DNA from 2 places in the Alishewanella maricola genome. Region 2 is predicted to be linked to the other one. Evidence: predicted binding sites of a transcription regulator. Region 2 holds the regulator's gene; the other holds the start of a gene.
The links. The regulator FliA, encoded in region 2, starts transcription of late flagellar genes. The targets are predictions, from matches to a motif close to CTAAAGNTNNNNNNNNNNNNGCCGATA.
Positions count from the first base shown of each region.

Region 1: the regulator FliA is predicted to act here: its motif matches at 4,167-4,193, upstream of JAO78_RS11905 (VC2046/SO_2500 family protein).

Region 1 covers NZ_JAEINI020000007.1:134,053-141,259, forward strand. The annotation lists gene JAO78_RS11875 (PTS glucose transporter subunit IIA) at 1-105, opposite strand, end outside; gene yfbV (terminus macrodomain insulation protein YfbV) at 634-1,074, shown strand; gene xthA (exodeoxyribonuclease III) at 1,103-1,918, opposite strand; gene JAO78_RS11890 (M48 family metallopeptidase) at 2,016-2,723, shown strand; gene deoC (deoxyribose-phosphate aldolase) at 2,959-3,690, shown strand; tRNA gene JAO78_RS11900 (tRNA-Tyr) at 4,032-4,116, opposite strand; gene JAO78_RS11905 (VC2046/SO_2500 family protein) at 4,225-4,701, shown strand; gene JAO78_RS11910 (YchJ family protein) at 4,714-5,190, opposite strand; gene JAO78_RS11915 (SulA-like leucine-rich domain-containing protein) at 5,339-5,773, opposite strand; gene JAO78_RS11920 (GGDEF domain-containing protein) at 5,926-7,207, shown strand, end outside.
Region 2 covers NZ_JAEINI020000010.1:59,652-66,858, forward strand. The annotation lists gene flhA (flagellar biosynthesis protein FlhA) at 1-644, shown strand, start outside; gene flhF (flagellar biosynthesis GTPase FlhF) at 654-2,078, shown strand; gene JAO78_RS13260 (MinD/ParA family protein) at 2,071-2,937, shown strand; gene JAO78_RS13265 (RNA polymerase sigma factor FliA) at 2,946-3,665, shown strand; gene cheY (chemotaxis response regulator CheY) at 3,708-4,091, shown strand; gene JAO78_RS13275 (protein phosphatase CheZ) at 4,118-4,870, shown strand; gene JAO78_RS13280 (chemotaxis protein CheA) at 4,886-7,039, shown strand; gene JAO78_RS13285 (protein-glutamate methylesterase/protein-glutamine glutaminase) at 7,051-7,207, shown strand, end outside.

The DNA of each region.
Region 1 (7,207 bases), on a different contig from region 2:
AGGATGCATGCTGATCGGTAAGACCTGACCACTAAACGGGCTTTTAATAATAAAACCTTCTAGTGTGGTCCAATCTTGTTGCCAGATGATGACTGATTGCTGCACTGTTGCTCTCCAAGATCATGAAGCTTTGATGATAGCTTAAAGTTTTTGCAATATCAGCATCTTTCACTGCCTTATGTAGCCCAGCATTAAAGCGATAGCAGCGCTTTTGGCCATAAAACTGCTGCTTTTGCCGTATTTGCTCAAATTTGTAGCTTAATTAACGATTTCTACTAGCAAAAAAACAGTGGTTAAGCCATTAAACCGTTATTAACAAGCCTCATGTTGTCCACAGATTCTGTGAATAACATTGTGAATAACACGGTTTATCTTGTTTATCGTTCTGTATTTTATTGGGTTTTTATTTTGGCATATTCTTTGTTTAGTCTGTCATGATCGAAAAAGTACAGAGAACGTAAAAAAAGCAGTCTTTTGCTATCAATTTGGTTTAAATATCTTGTTGTTTATATTTTGTTAAATTTGAGGCGTCACTGTGTCTGTCATTAACGTTTCAATGGCATTTTTATTTTGTTTAGAACAATTAAAAGTATGCTAAAGTTATCAAACTAGGCCAGCACGGGAGTAGAGTAATTGCAGCTGATTCGTATTCTAAGCCAAGGTATTCGTTATAGTCGTACTTGGCCGACTAAACCAGAATTAAATGCTATTTTCCCTGAAAATAAAGTCATTTTCTTAACGCGTAAAGGCGTTCATTTTTTGCCGGTATTATCGGTAATTACGGCTTTAGTCCAATTCAAATTGCTTGGTGCAGAACATCTCGGTCAGATTATTGCCATGATGTTGTTTTTAGCCGCGCTACCATTGCAGGGTTTTTATTGGCTAGGCATACGAGCTGACAACAGTTTACCTCCAGCGCTGATAAATTGGGGAAACGAAATTCGTGAGCAAATCATCAAGCATGGCCAATTACAAAGCCAGCCTGGCTCGTTAAAAAGCTATTTCGATCTGGCTAAACTACTTCAACAGGCTTATCAGCAGTTAGACAATACGGTAATGCGCCGTTGGTTCTAACAAGACGCATTCATGACAGTGGCTCAAGCTAAGCTAAATTAAATACTGACCAAACAGGGGCGTGGTCAGACGGGCGTTCAATACCCCTGAGTTCATAATCGATGCCTGACTCAATACACTTAGCCGCCAGCAACGGGGTAGCCATAACCACGTCTATCCGTAATCCACGATTATCATCAAAACCCTTCGAGCGATAATCAAACCAACTGTATTGTGCGCCAGTTTCTGGATGCAGTGCACGGAAAGTATCAATCAAGCCCCAATCTTTCAATTGTTGTAGCCAAGCACGTTCTTCCGGCAAAAAAGAGGTCTTACCTTCACGTAACCAACGTTTGGCATTGGCTTCGCCGATGCCGATATCTAAGTCGATAGGCGAGATGTTAATATCACCTATTACGGCCACATAGTCCTTTTCGCTGTTATGCGAAGTTTCTAGGTAATGTTGCAAATCAGCGTAAAACTGAGTTTTGGCGGGGAATTTTATCGGGTGCTCGCGGTTTTCCCCCTGCGGGAAATAGCCGTTTAGCACAGTTAGGCGTTTGCCATCGGTTAAATCGAATTGTCCAATTAGCATTCGACGTTGAGCATCTTCAGTATCGCCGGGAAAACCATATTGCATTTCGCTGGCCGGTTGCTTACTCATGATGGCAACACCATAATGCCCTTTTTGGCCAAAATGATAAACGTGATAACCCATTGCTTGAACATCAGCTAATGGGAATTCACTATCATGAACTTTGATTTCCTGTAAACCAATAATGTCAGGTTGATGTTTTTCAATTAATGCTTGAAGTTGATGCAGCCTGGCGCGAATACCATTAATATTAAAAGAAATTATTTTCATACACTATCCGAATTAAGACCCGTTAACGCTTGTTGTTGATCATACCATGTAATCCAGATCAGCACGACCTGTGACAAACTCGGATCCGGAGCAATCTTTGGCAATATTATCTGGGCAAACAGCTTTGCCTTTTAACTATCAAGTCATCTACAGTCGGCGACGTTCTGTGCAATTGGCCATTAAGGCAGGGCAATTGACCATTCGAGCACCAAAAGGCACTTCAAGTCAGTTCATCTCTGCGTTATTAGCGCGCAAACAACAATGGATCTTGTTACACCTTGCTCGAACGGAAGCCGAAGCTGATAGCGCCGTGGCAGCGTTAGATCGTCATGAAATTTTAGTGTCAGGGCAATCGATACCATTTTGTTGGCAGTTAGCGGCCAAAGCCAATGTGGTAATGACGGAGCGTCAGTGTAAAGTATCGATCCCAACGCGGGTGAAGCCAGAACGACGTGCTTTATACCTGAATCGACAACTGCAAGAATATTTTGTACCTCTGGCTGAACAGTATTTTCAGCAAGCGGTAGCGTCTCAAGCTCAGCTTATGGGGTGTAAGCCAAAGGCAATCCGTATTGGTAACTGGCAGCGTAAATGGGGGTTTTGCAATAGTTTGTCAGAGGTAGGGTTTAATTGGCGCTTGATGCAAGCGCCTACTTGGGTAGCAGAGTATGTTGTTGTGCACGAATTAGCACATTTAACCCACATGAATCATTCAAACGCTTTTTGGCAACGCGTAACAAAGTTTTCTGCTGATTACAGGTTAGCGGAGCAGTGGTTAAAGCAACATCAGCGGTTGTTGTTATAAAAAAAACCGACCTTTACAGGTCGGTATCAAGATAAATTGATTAAAAGGAGAATACATCCAGGGATAACACACCTTTTAAGACCCACTGATTATGAAAAGATTCCATTGCGGCATAATTATTTATTAGATTTTGCATTAAATCGCTATTTTAGTTTAATCTCTGCCCTCACTAGGTGAGCATACCGCGATTAATTAGACGGTAATTAATAATAATGAAACAGACAGGCAACTAACCATGATGAATCCCCTTCGTTTATTGCAACTGCTTAAACTTTTAGATGTAACACGCTTACAAGATAACGATGATCAGCGTCAAATGACCGATTGGTTAGCCCAATTACCGGTAACTCCCGCGCCGGTGGCCGCATTATGTGTGTATCCTGAATTTTTAGCCGAGGCCCGTAAACATATTACGCAGTCTAATGAAACTGTGGCACTGGCGACGGTTGTTAACTTTCCAACTGGCGATCAACCCTTATCTACCGTACTAGCAGACATCGCTACAGCACGCCAAGCCAGTGCGACGGAAATTGATTGTGTTTTACCTTATCAAACCTTACTCAGCGGTAAAGAAACCGAAGTCGCTCAGTTTTTAGCTGCGGTGCGCGAAGCAAGCCAAGGTCTGTGTTTAAAAATCATTATCGAATCAGGTGAGCTATTAACCGCACAACAAATTACTAAAGCCAGTGAATTGGTTATAGATAGTGGTGCCGAGTTTATTAAAACATCAACCGGTAAAGTGCCGGTTGGCGTTACCCTGGAAGCGGCTAAAATCATCTTAACCAGTATAGCTGCCGCAGATCGCTCGGTAGGATTTAAAGCATCAGGTGGTGTCAAAACCGTTGAGCAAGCATTAGAGATAGTCAGTTTATATGAGCAAGTGACGGGTAAAACGGCACAAAGCGAAGGGCTACGTATTGGTGCCAGTACCTTATTAACTGAGCTATGTCAGCAACTTGCCAGTTAGTTACGGCCTTTTAACCAAAGACAACGTTATAGTCATTATCAATAAGTACGAGCAAGTACTGGCTGTTATGCCATTATTTGCTTTTGCTTATAAAGACAGTATTAATTAATCGCGACAATGAGTCAGTCGTAACAGCATTTTTTGCTGATAACACGATGAATTGAATAGGAAAGAGGCTGCTGAAGAAGAAATTGCTTGCGTTGCTCGCCTTTCAGGCAAGCGCCACGTTGTTCCGCTGGTCAATGCTGCGCATTGTCAAACCTGCTGAAGGTTCTCACCTTGCCCTAAGAGTGTTTTAAAGCGTTTTGATTTAAATTGAAGAAATTAGGCATAAAGAGAGATGGTGGAGGGGGAAGGATTCGAACCTTCGAAGGCAGTGCCGGCAGATTTACAGTCTGATCCCTTTGGCCACTCGGGAACCCCTCCACAAGTGCAGGCGCATATTATCAAATTCAGTTTTTAAGTAAAGCACTTTACTAAAGTTTTTTGACTGTTTGCCGATAAAGCAAACAGTTAGGCTAAAAAGTGTAGATAATGCAAGCAATCATTAACGAATGGCAACTGGGTACAACGCTTAACCAAGCACTGCAACAACAGCATCGTGCTGATTTTGCGTTGTGGTTAGCGGTGTTGTCTCCGGCGGTACAAGAAATGGCGGCTTTTTATACGCCATTACCTAAAAGCGTTGAGGTTAACGCAACGCTCTATCAGCAATTATCTGTGCGTCAACGCCGTAGTTTTGCATGGCAAGAAACTGATGCGGCTGTGTTAGCGCAACTTAATCGATCTGCGCAAACGAGTTTACGCCAATTGAAATTACAAAGCGCTTTAACCCCTGAGCCTTGGGTTAGAAAAGATGATGCCAAAAAATTAGATGGTCGCTTGATGAGTAATTTAGATCAGCATGCTATACGTCGTCTAAGTGGCAAGGAACCACCGATCCAAGAAGGGGACGAAACCGTGTTATATGAAATGCTGCAAGAACTGAATGCTAACCCTTTACCGCTTTAGTGCTTCTTGATCTTATGCTTGACCGCTTATTAGATGAGTTTGACAATGTTTCACTTTTATCAATGAACCACACGGGCAAAGCTCATTACGTTTTAACTTATGGCTTGGTGTGGCTGACAGTTTGCCACTGTGGTAATACCATTTATCAATAAATTCAAAAAATGATTGTTCTGTGATCACTTCAACGGTGTTATCGATAATAAAGTAGGCTTTGAAACTTACTTCACCTTTATGCATATTCTGGTTGCTCTCGCTGATCGCTAACTTAAAAAAATGCACACTATCAGCAAACTGTTGAATTTCTTCTATCAATTCAGCTGAACGTTGTGTTGGATGCGTAGTCTGGTAAACATAGTCAATCTGACCAAGACAATAGGCCGTGTAACGTGAACGCATTAGGGCTTCACAATTTGGTGCTAATTCACCTTCTAATACATAAGGGGCACAGCATTCAATAAACGGTTTTTTTGAACAGCAATAACACAGCATCGTTATCTCCACATTAATGCGTGCTAGTTTACCCCTAAGCCAGCTCAGGGTGTTTCACTTTATTGATGATTTATCGTTTTTTGTTAAGTATTGTGATGCATAGCTTAGATAAAGTATGTCACTTGTCACTTGTCACTGATATAGAGTTTTAATGTTGTTTCACCATTGCCTGTGTTAAGGGATACAACGCAGTTTGCTGCTTCTCTGCTAATTGCGCTAATTGCGTTGCTTCCTCATCAGTTAATTCACCACCATGCAACACAACTTTACAGCTAGCACTGTTTATCGCGCGTTGTACCGTTTTCGCTAAATCCTTAACCTGGTGCGGATGAATCATTAAGATTTTTTCTAGAGGGATCTGGCAGCTTGCCCAAAAATTTTTATTAGGTTTCACTTTCGGTGCAATTAATACAATCCAGCCGTCCACATCGCGGTGTTGCTGTAACAATTTTAAGAGTTGAAGTTCAGTGTTATTGCGCTGTAATAAGGTGAGTGGCGGTATTGATCCAGTATGACTCGTGTTTAACGTTTTGCTGGCACGAGATGGGGTATTGGATTGTAAAATTTTGGTGGTGATAAGCATGTAAACCTCTAACTGGTTATTTATACAGTGTACGCTTATACAGTAGTTTTTGTTCAAATAAAAAGCAAGTGTTTTGTGTTTGTTTTTTTAGTCATATCGCTGTCATACAACCTGCATATTCTTTTCATTGTTGTTAATTTTGGATTTGATGTATGGCAACTTCAGAACAGTCTTGTACTGAGCTAAAAAGTATTTTGCAGGCCCGAGCGCTACAACCGCTATTTCAACCTATAGTTGCTTTAAATTCGGCGCAGATCTTCGGTTATGAGGCGTTAATTCGTGGCCCATCGAACAGCCTGCTGCATTCGCCGTTGCAACTTTTTAAAACTGCGCTTTCTTGTAATGCTTTAGCCGAGTTAGAACTGCTGTGTCGAGAGCTGAGTATTGCGGCTTTTGCTTGTGCTGCTGTTTGCGGTAAATTATTTTTAAACGTGAACCCCTTGCTGTTACTTACTGCTGATCATCCTAGTGGGCTAACCAAAAGCATGTTGCAACAAGCAGGTTTAGATCCGTCACAAGTCGTGATTGAGATTTCTGAGCAATACCAAGTTGAAGATGCTAGCTTACTGATTAAGGCTGTAAATCATTATCGTGATCTGGGTTTTTTAATTGCCATTGATGATTTAGGGAGTGGCTTTTCGGGTTTAAAACTTTGGTCAGAGTTGCAACCTGACTTTGTTAAAATTGATCGATACTTTATTAGTGAGATTTATCGCGATCCAACCAAAAAATCATTTGTAAAAAATATTATCAGTTTGGCAAAAGCAACGGGTTCATTAATTATTGCAGAAGGGATTGAAACGGAAGAAGAGCTCTTGCAATGTAAAGAACTTGGAGCCGACTTTGGTCAAGGTTATCTGCTAGGGCGCCCGCAAGTCTCTTTTTTAACGCAAATCAGTAGTAAAGTCATCATGGGGGCGAAACCTCCATTACCCAGCCAACATAGTGTTCTTTCGCTGCTGATTGATATTGCACCGATATCAACATCGCTAACCGCGTTACAAGTGGCCACGCTTTTTGAGCAAGATGCCAGATTGCAAACGCTGGCTGTGGTAAGTAATAACAGGCCTGTCGGTTTAGTGTGTCGTTCGGAGCTGCAAGCGCTTTTCTCACAACATTTTGGTCGAGCGTTACATGAACGAAAAACGATTGGTCAGATCATGAATACTAACGCAGTCATTGTCGATGCAGACTCTAGTCTCGATGATGTAAGTAAAATTGTTGCTGAAAATGAATACAGTGCCGCAAGTTGGTATTTCATTATTTGTCGTCATGGTCATTATTTAGGTTTAGGTTCGGTACGGCAATTATTAAAAAAAGTCAGCGAAGAGAAACTCCAGCTTGCACGTTACGCAAATCCATTGACCTTTTTGCCCGGTAATGTGCCTATATATTTAGAGATTGATAAATGGTTATCTAAGGGGAGTGTGTTTG
Region 2 (7,207 bases):
CGGCCACCGTTGTTGCCACGCATCTTAGCCAAATTTTAACGAATCATGCCGCCAGTTTATTAGGCCATGAAGAAGTACAGAATTTGTTAGATATGCTGGCCAAGCACTCACCTAAGCTAGTGGAAGGCTTAGTCCCTGAAACACTGCCACTGACAACCGTAGTAAAAGTGCTGCAAAACTTATTACACGAGGGTGTGCCAATTCGTGATATGCGCACAATTGTACAAACTTTGGTGGAATATGGCGCGAAAAGTCAGGATGTTGATGTGTTAACTGCGGCTTGTCGTATTTCTTTACGTCGGCTTATTGTGCAAGAGGTGGTGGGCAGTAAACCTGAGATCCCGGTGATTACTTTTGCGCCTGAGCTTGAACAAATGTTGCATCAATCCATGCAGGCTGCGGGTAACGATGGCGCAGGTATTGAACCCGGGTTAGCCGATCGCATTCAGCAGTCATTACAAGAAGCGCATCAAAACCAAGAGTTGACCGGTGAAAGTGCCATTATGCTGACGTCAGGAATTTTACGCTCAGTCATGGCACGATTCGTGAAATACACTATCCCAGGACTACGAGTGTTGTCATATCAAGAGATCCCCGATGACAAACAAATTCGAATCGTTAGTGTAATCGGTCAGCAGAATTAGGAGTAACTCATGAAAATTAAACGCTTTGTTGCCAAAGATATGCGCAGCGCCCTGGCAGAAGTCAAAGAGTTCCTCGGCGCCGATGCAATTATTTTATCTAATAAAAAAGTCGCTGGTGGTGTTGAAATTGTTGCGGCGATTGATGCAGAAGCCCCAGCAGCAACACCTCGCCAAGCCACGCCATTACAGGCTTCTAATACTGCAGAAACGGTAGCAAGTGCCAGTGCACGCGCCGAGCCTCGCTTTAGTGTCAGTGTTGATGACGAGCCAGAAGCGGATCCAGCAGATTCATTACGCGCCTTACTCGCCAGACAAATGATTAAGCAACAAGGTCGGGAGCCGCAAGCCCCCGCAGCGGCACTAACCAAGCAAAAGGTTGCTGAGCCCGCGTTACAAAAAGCCCCACAATTTGAACGTCAAAATTCTGGCAATACTCAAGCTCAGTCAGCACAATGGCAAGAAATTAGTCAAGCCCAGCAAGCTCAAGCACAATTAATGCAGCAACAGTTCGCACAAATGCAAACTGAGATGCTGTCGATGCGACAATTACTGCAGCATCAAGTCTCGGGTTTAATGTGGCAAGATTTAGCTCGGCGCGAGCCCGTGCGGGCACTTGTGATTGAAAATTTGCAACAAATGGGCTTGTCTGAGCAAATCGCTGATCAGTTAGCCTGTTTCATGCCCGATGATTTAAATGCCGCTGCTGCATGGAATACTGCGCTAGAATTACTCACAGGGCAGTTAAATACCACAAATGATGATATTTTGCGTCGAGGCGGGGTTATTGCCTTAGTCGGCCCAACAGGTGTAGGTAAAACCACCACCGTAGCCAAACTTGCCGCGGGTTTTGCCAAACGACACGGTGTTGATCAAGTGGCTTTAATTACCACAGATTGTTTTCGGATTGGTGCTTTTGAACAACTGGCGACATTTGGCCGCATTATCGGTTGCCCAGTTAAACAGGCGAAAGATAGCGAAGAGCTGGCGATATTGTTGAATCAGCTACAACAGCGTAAACTGGTCTTAATTGATACTGCCGGCATGAGTCAACGCGATGTGCGTTTAGCCGAGAAACTTGCGTCATTGGTCCATAATTCTCGTGTTAAAATAAAAAGTTATCTGGTATTGTCAGCCACAGCTCAGGCGCGCGTGATGCAAGAAAGTGTGCAACAATTTAAACGCATTGGCTTATCAGGTTGTATTTTCACCAAATTGGATGAATGTTTAAGTTTAGGTGAAGTGATCAATGTGGCATTACAAAATGCCTTGCCGGTCAGTTACCTAACACATGGCCAACGTGTGCCAGAAGATATTCGGATTGCTGACGCGGCCGATTTAGTAAAAGAAGCGGAGCAGTTACGTCAACAACACAGTGATAACCGCCATCAATGGTATCAAGACGACACAACGCAGGTAGCAGTTGCCTATGCCTAAAGATGTATTAGCCGATGATCAAGCCAGTGGCCTTAGAAAAATGAAGAAACAGATGGTAAAAGTGATTTCCATAACCGGCGGTAAAGGTGGCGTGGGTAAAACCAACGTTACATTGAATCTGGCTATGGCGCTGGCCCAGCTGGGGAAAAAGGTTTTAGTACTTGATGCCGATCTCGGTTTAGCCAATTGCGACGTGATGTTGGGTTTGCGCGTCGATAAAAATTTATCCCATGTCCTTGCTGGATCGGCTACTTTAGACGATATTTTAGTAGAGGGGCCTTACGGTATTAAAATTGTGCCTGCCACCTCCGGTAGTCAAAATATGACGGAGCTTTCTCCGGTAGAACATGCTAGTTTAATTCGTGCCTTCAGTGAATTACACACACCTATTGATGTGTTACTAGTTGATACCGCCGCGGGTATCTCCGATATGGTGCTTAGTTTCTCTCGTGCCTCGCAAGATGTCTTAATGGTCGTATGTGATGAACCCTCTTCCATTACCGATGCTTATGCTTTAATGAAGATTTTAAGTCGCGACCATGGCGTCGATAAATTTAAAATTGTAGCGAATATGGTGCGCAGCCTAAAAGAAGGCCAAGAATTATTTGCTAAACTGACTCGTGTCACTGATCGATTTCTTGATGTCAGTTTAGAATTAGTGGCCACCGTGCCACAGGATGAAAACGTGCGCAAAGCTGCGCGCAAACAGAAAGCTTTTATTGAAGCCTTCCCAACAACACCGGCGAGTATGGCAATTAAAACCTTAGCGCTTAAAGCCGTGAAATGGCCGTTGCCAGGCAGTGCATCTGGGCATCTGGAGTTTTTTCTGGAGCAGTTAGTACAGCCACAGTCTGATTAGGGGGTTCTGTGAACAGTAAGCTTGCCGCTTATGGTGGCGTAGACCACATGCAACAGTTAGTGGAGCGACAAGCTCCGCTGGTCAAACGTATTGCCTATCACTTATTGGCCCGTTTGCCGGCCAGTGTGCAAGTCGATGACTTAATTCAATCTGGGATGATCGGTTTAATTGAAGCTGCGAAAAATTTCGATGGTAGCAAAGGCGCGAGTTTTGAAACCTTTGCAGGCATTCGTATTCGCGGCGCCATGCTAGACGAAATTCGTCGCGGCGATTGGACGCCGCGTTCAGTGCATCGTAATTCCCGTTTAATTGCCGACACCATCGCCGAGCTAGAAGCTGAGTTGGGCCGTGACGTAAAAGATTATGAAGTCGCAGAAAAACTTGCTATCTCATTAGATGAATATCATCATATGCTTAGTGATGTTAGCTCGGGTCGAATTATTGGTATTGAAGACCTTGGTATTTCTGAAGACGTGTTGGTCACTGCTGATGATAGCGATACCGATCAGTTATATCAGCATCAAGCTAACAGCGCCTTTAACGATGCACTTGCCAAAACCATCAGCAGTTTACCAGAGCGAGAAGCGTTAGTGCTGTCGCTTTATTATAATGAAGAACTAAACTTAAAAGAGATCGGGGCGGTGCTGGATGTTAGCGAGTCTCGTATCAGTCAGATTCATAGTCAGGCATTGGTGCGTTTAAAAGGCCGAATGCAGGCTTGGTTGTAATGCATCCATATTATCTGGATGACTTTCTCTTCGGAGGGGACTTTGAATAAAAATATGAAAATCCTTGTGGTAGATGACTTTTCTACTATGAGACGCATCATCAAAAATCTGTTGCGCGATCTAGGCTTTACAAATATTTCAGAAGCAGATGATGGCAGCACGGCTTTACCTATGTTACAAGGCGGAGATTTTGACTTCGTGGTCACAGATTGGAATATGCCGGGTATGCAAGGTATCGATTTGCTAAGAGCAATTCGAGCCGATGCTAAGCTGAAGCACATTCCGGTGATGATGGTAACGGCTGAAGCTAAAAAAGAACAAATCATCGCGGCAGCTCAAGCTGGCGTTAATGGTTACATCGTCAAACCTTTTACTGCTGCAACCTTACAGGAAAAGCTGGCGAAAGTATTTGAGCGGATCGGTTAAACCGTTTCTTGCCAAGGAGTAAAGCCATGCCTGTGACTAAGGTCCCATTAATTACGCTTGAACAAGCAAAAGAACTCGTTCAGCTACTGGAGATTGGTGAGCAAGAAGTTGCTAATCAACTGGTGCAACAGCTAGGTACGCCTGGCTCATCTGAGCTATTTGCTGAGGTCGGTAAAATTACCCGACAACTGCACGATTCCTTAAAAAACTTTCGATTTGATCCAGCTCTTAGCAATATATTGCAAGAAGATATTCCTGATGCGAAAAAGCGCTTAAACCATGTTATTGATATGACAGAGCAAGCCGCTAACCGTACCATGGATGCCGTAGAATCTTGTTTACCGATTGCCGATGAGATCACTAAACAACTTGGGCAATTAATGCCGCAATGGCAAAAGTTGATGCAGCGCGATTTGCCCTTAGCTGAATTTAAAGCGCTTTGTCATAATATTGATGGTTTTTTACAAAAAACCTCGAGCGAATCATTACGTCTAAACAGCTTGTTAACTGACGTTTTGATGGCGCAAGATTTTCAAGATCTTACTGGGCAAATTCTTCGCCGTGTGATTGAACTAGTACGAGAAGTCGAAGAAAGCCTTATCGGTCTTGTTACTGCTTTTGGTAAATCCAGTTCGCAATTTCTGGAACAACAACCCGCAAAAAGTAAAACTAAAACGTTGGTTGCTGCCGAAGGTCCGATTATTGATGCCGCTGAGCGTGCAGATGTAGTAAATGGTCAGGACGATGTCGACGACTTACTGTCTAGCTTAGGGTTTTAACTGAGGTGTCTGCAGATGAGCTTTGATATGGACGAGGATATTCTTCAGGATTTTCTGGTAGAAGCCGGTGAAATTTTGGAGTTGCTGCAAGAACAGTTAGTTGAGTTAGAAAATAACCCAGATGACGCGCCGCTACTTAATGCGATTTTCCGTGGTTTTCACACGGTGAAGGGCGGGGCGGGGTTTTTATCGCTAACCGAATTAGTTGATGTCTGCCATGGCGCGGAAAACGTATTTGATATTTTACGAACAGGCAAACGCTCGGTAACGCCAGAATTGATGGACGTGATCTTGCAAGCGCTCGATTCGGTCAACAGTATGTTTACCGAAGTCAAAGGTCGGCAACCGTTAACGCCAGCGGCGGCTGATTTATTAGCGGCACTGCATCACTACAGTGAACCTGCCGCTGCAGATCCGGTCGCTGAAGCGCCAGTAGTGTCAGCGCCGCCAGCCGCAACGGCTCAAGCGGCTGCAGAAATTGAAGATGCGGGTGATATCGACAGTATTTCTGAAGCAGAATTCGAGCGTATGCTTGATGAGCTGCATGGCAGCGGTGCCCCTGGTCGTGATAGTGCGCCTACTGCGAAAACGAGTGCTGATCTTGGCGCTGATATGTCTGATGACATTACCGATGACGAATTTGAAAACCTGTTAGACCAGTTACATGGTAAAGGCAGTTTTAACACCGACACTCCAGCTAAAGCTCCTGCAGAAGCTGAACCCGTCAAGCCAAAAGCTGCTGCGCCAAAAGATGACGAAATTACTGACGACGAGTTTGAAGCCTTATTAGATCAATTGCATGGCAAAGGCAAAGCGCCAGTGACACCCCCGGCGGCTAAAGCTACGGAGCGTCCAGTTCCACCTGCACCGGTAACAACACCGCAAACGCCTGCCGCAACGGCTGCACCAGTTGTGGCAACGCCAGCGGATAAAGGCGCACCGCCGGCTGCAGCTGCCGCTGCCGCTGAAACAACGGTACGAGTCGATACTAAACGCCTAGATCAAATCATGAATATGGTTGGTGAATTAGTGTTGGTGCGCAATCGTTTGGTAAGCTTATCCAGCTCAACGCAAAACGAAGAAATGACTAAGGCGATTGCCAACCTTGACGTGGTCACTGCGGATATTCAAGGTGCGGTGATGAAAACGCGCATGCAGCCCATTAAGAAGGTGTTTGGTCGTTTCCCTCGTGTGGTGCGTGATTTAGCACGCTCTTTGAAAAAAGATATCGATCTAATCCTTGAAGGTGAAGAAACCGATTTAGATAAAAACTTGGTGGAAGCCTTAGCCGATCCGTTAGTGCATTTGGTGCGCAACTCGGTTGACCACGGGATTGAAATGCCTGATGTCCGTGCAGCTGCAGGTAAGGCACGGACCGGTATTGTGAAATTAGCGGCTACCCAAGCTGGGGACCATATTCTGTTGACCATTCAAGATGATGGTGCCGGTATGGATCCAGAAAAACTCAAAGGTATAGCCATTAAACGCGGTGTTATTGATACCGATGCGGCCGCCAGAATGTCGGATACCGATGCCTTTAATTTGATTTTTGCACCCGGCTTTTCAACTAAAGAGCAGATTTCAGATATATCTGGTCGCGGTGTCGGCATGGATGTGGTGAAAACCAAGATCACTCAACTGAACGGTACCGTGCATATTAGTTCGAAATTGGGTGAAGGCACTACGCTAGAAATCAAGGTGCCGTTAACCTTAGCTATTTTGCCAACCTTAATGGTGGTGGTAGGTAAACAAACCTTCGCTTTACCTTTAGCCGGTGTCAATGAAATCTTTCATCTAGATCTAGCAAAAACGAATATTGTTGATGGCCAGTTAACCATCGTGGTGCGCAACAGAGCCATACCCTTGTTTTACCTCGAACATTGGTTGGTCAAAGGCTCTGATAAAAAGCTGCGCCGCGAACAAGGTCATGTTGTGATCGTGCAAATCGGCCAGCAGCAGGTAGGTTTTGTGGTTGATCAACTGATTGGCCAAGAAGAAGTGGTGATCAAAGCGCTTGATGCTTTATTACAAGGTACACCTGGCATGGCTGGTGCTACCATAACTTCTGATGGTGGTATCGCCTTGATTTTAGACGTGCCAAACCTGCTTAAGCATTATGCTAAAAAGTCAAAAATAAAATTCGAGCGCTTTAAAACGCTACGTGGTTAAGTGAGTATTGCATGACTATTAGGGTATTAATCGTTGATGACTCAAGTTTTTTCCGCCGCCGATTAACCGAAATGTTATCGGCTGATGCCGAGTTAGAGGTGATTGATACTGCCAATAATGGGCAGGAAGCCATAGCGAAAGCATTAGCGTTAAAACCGGATGTGATCA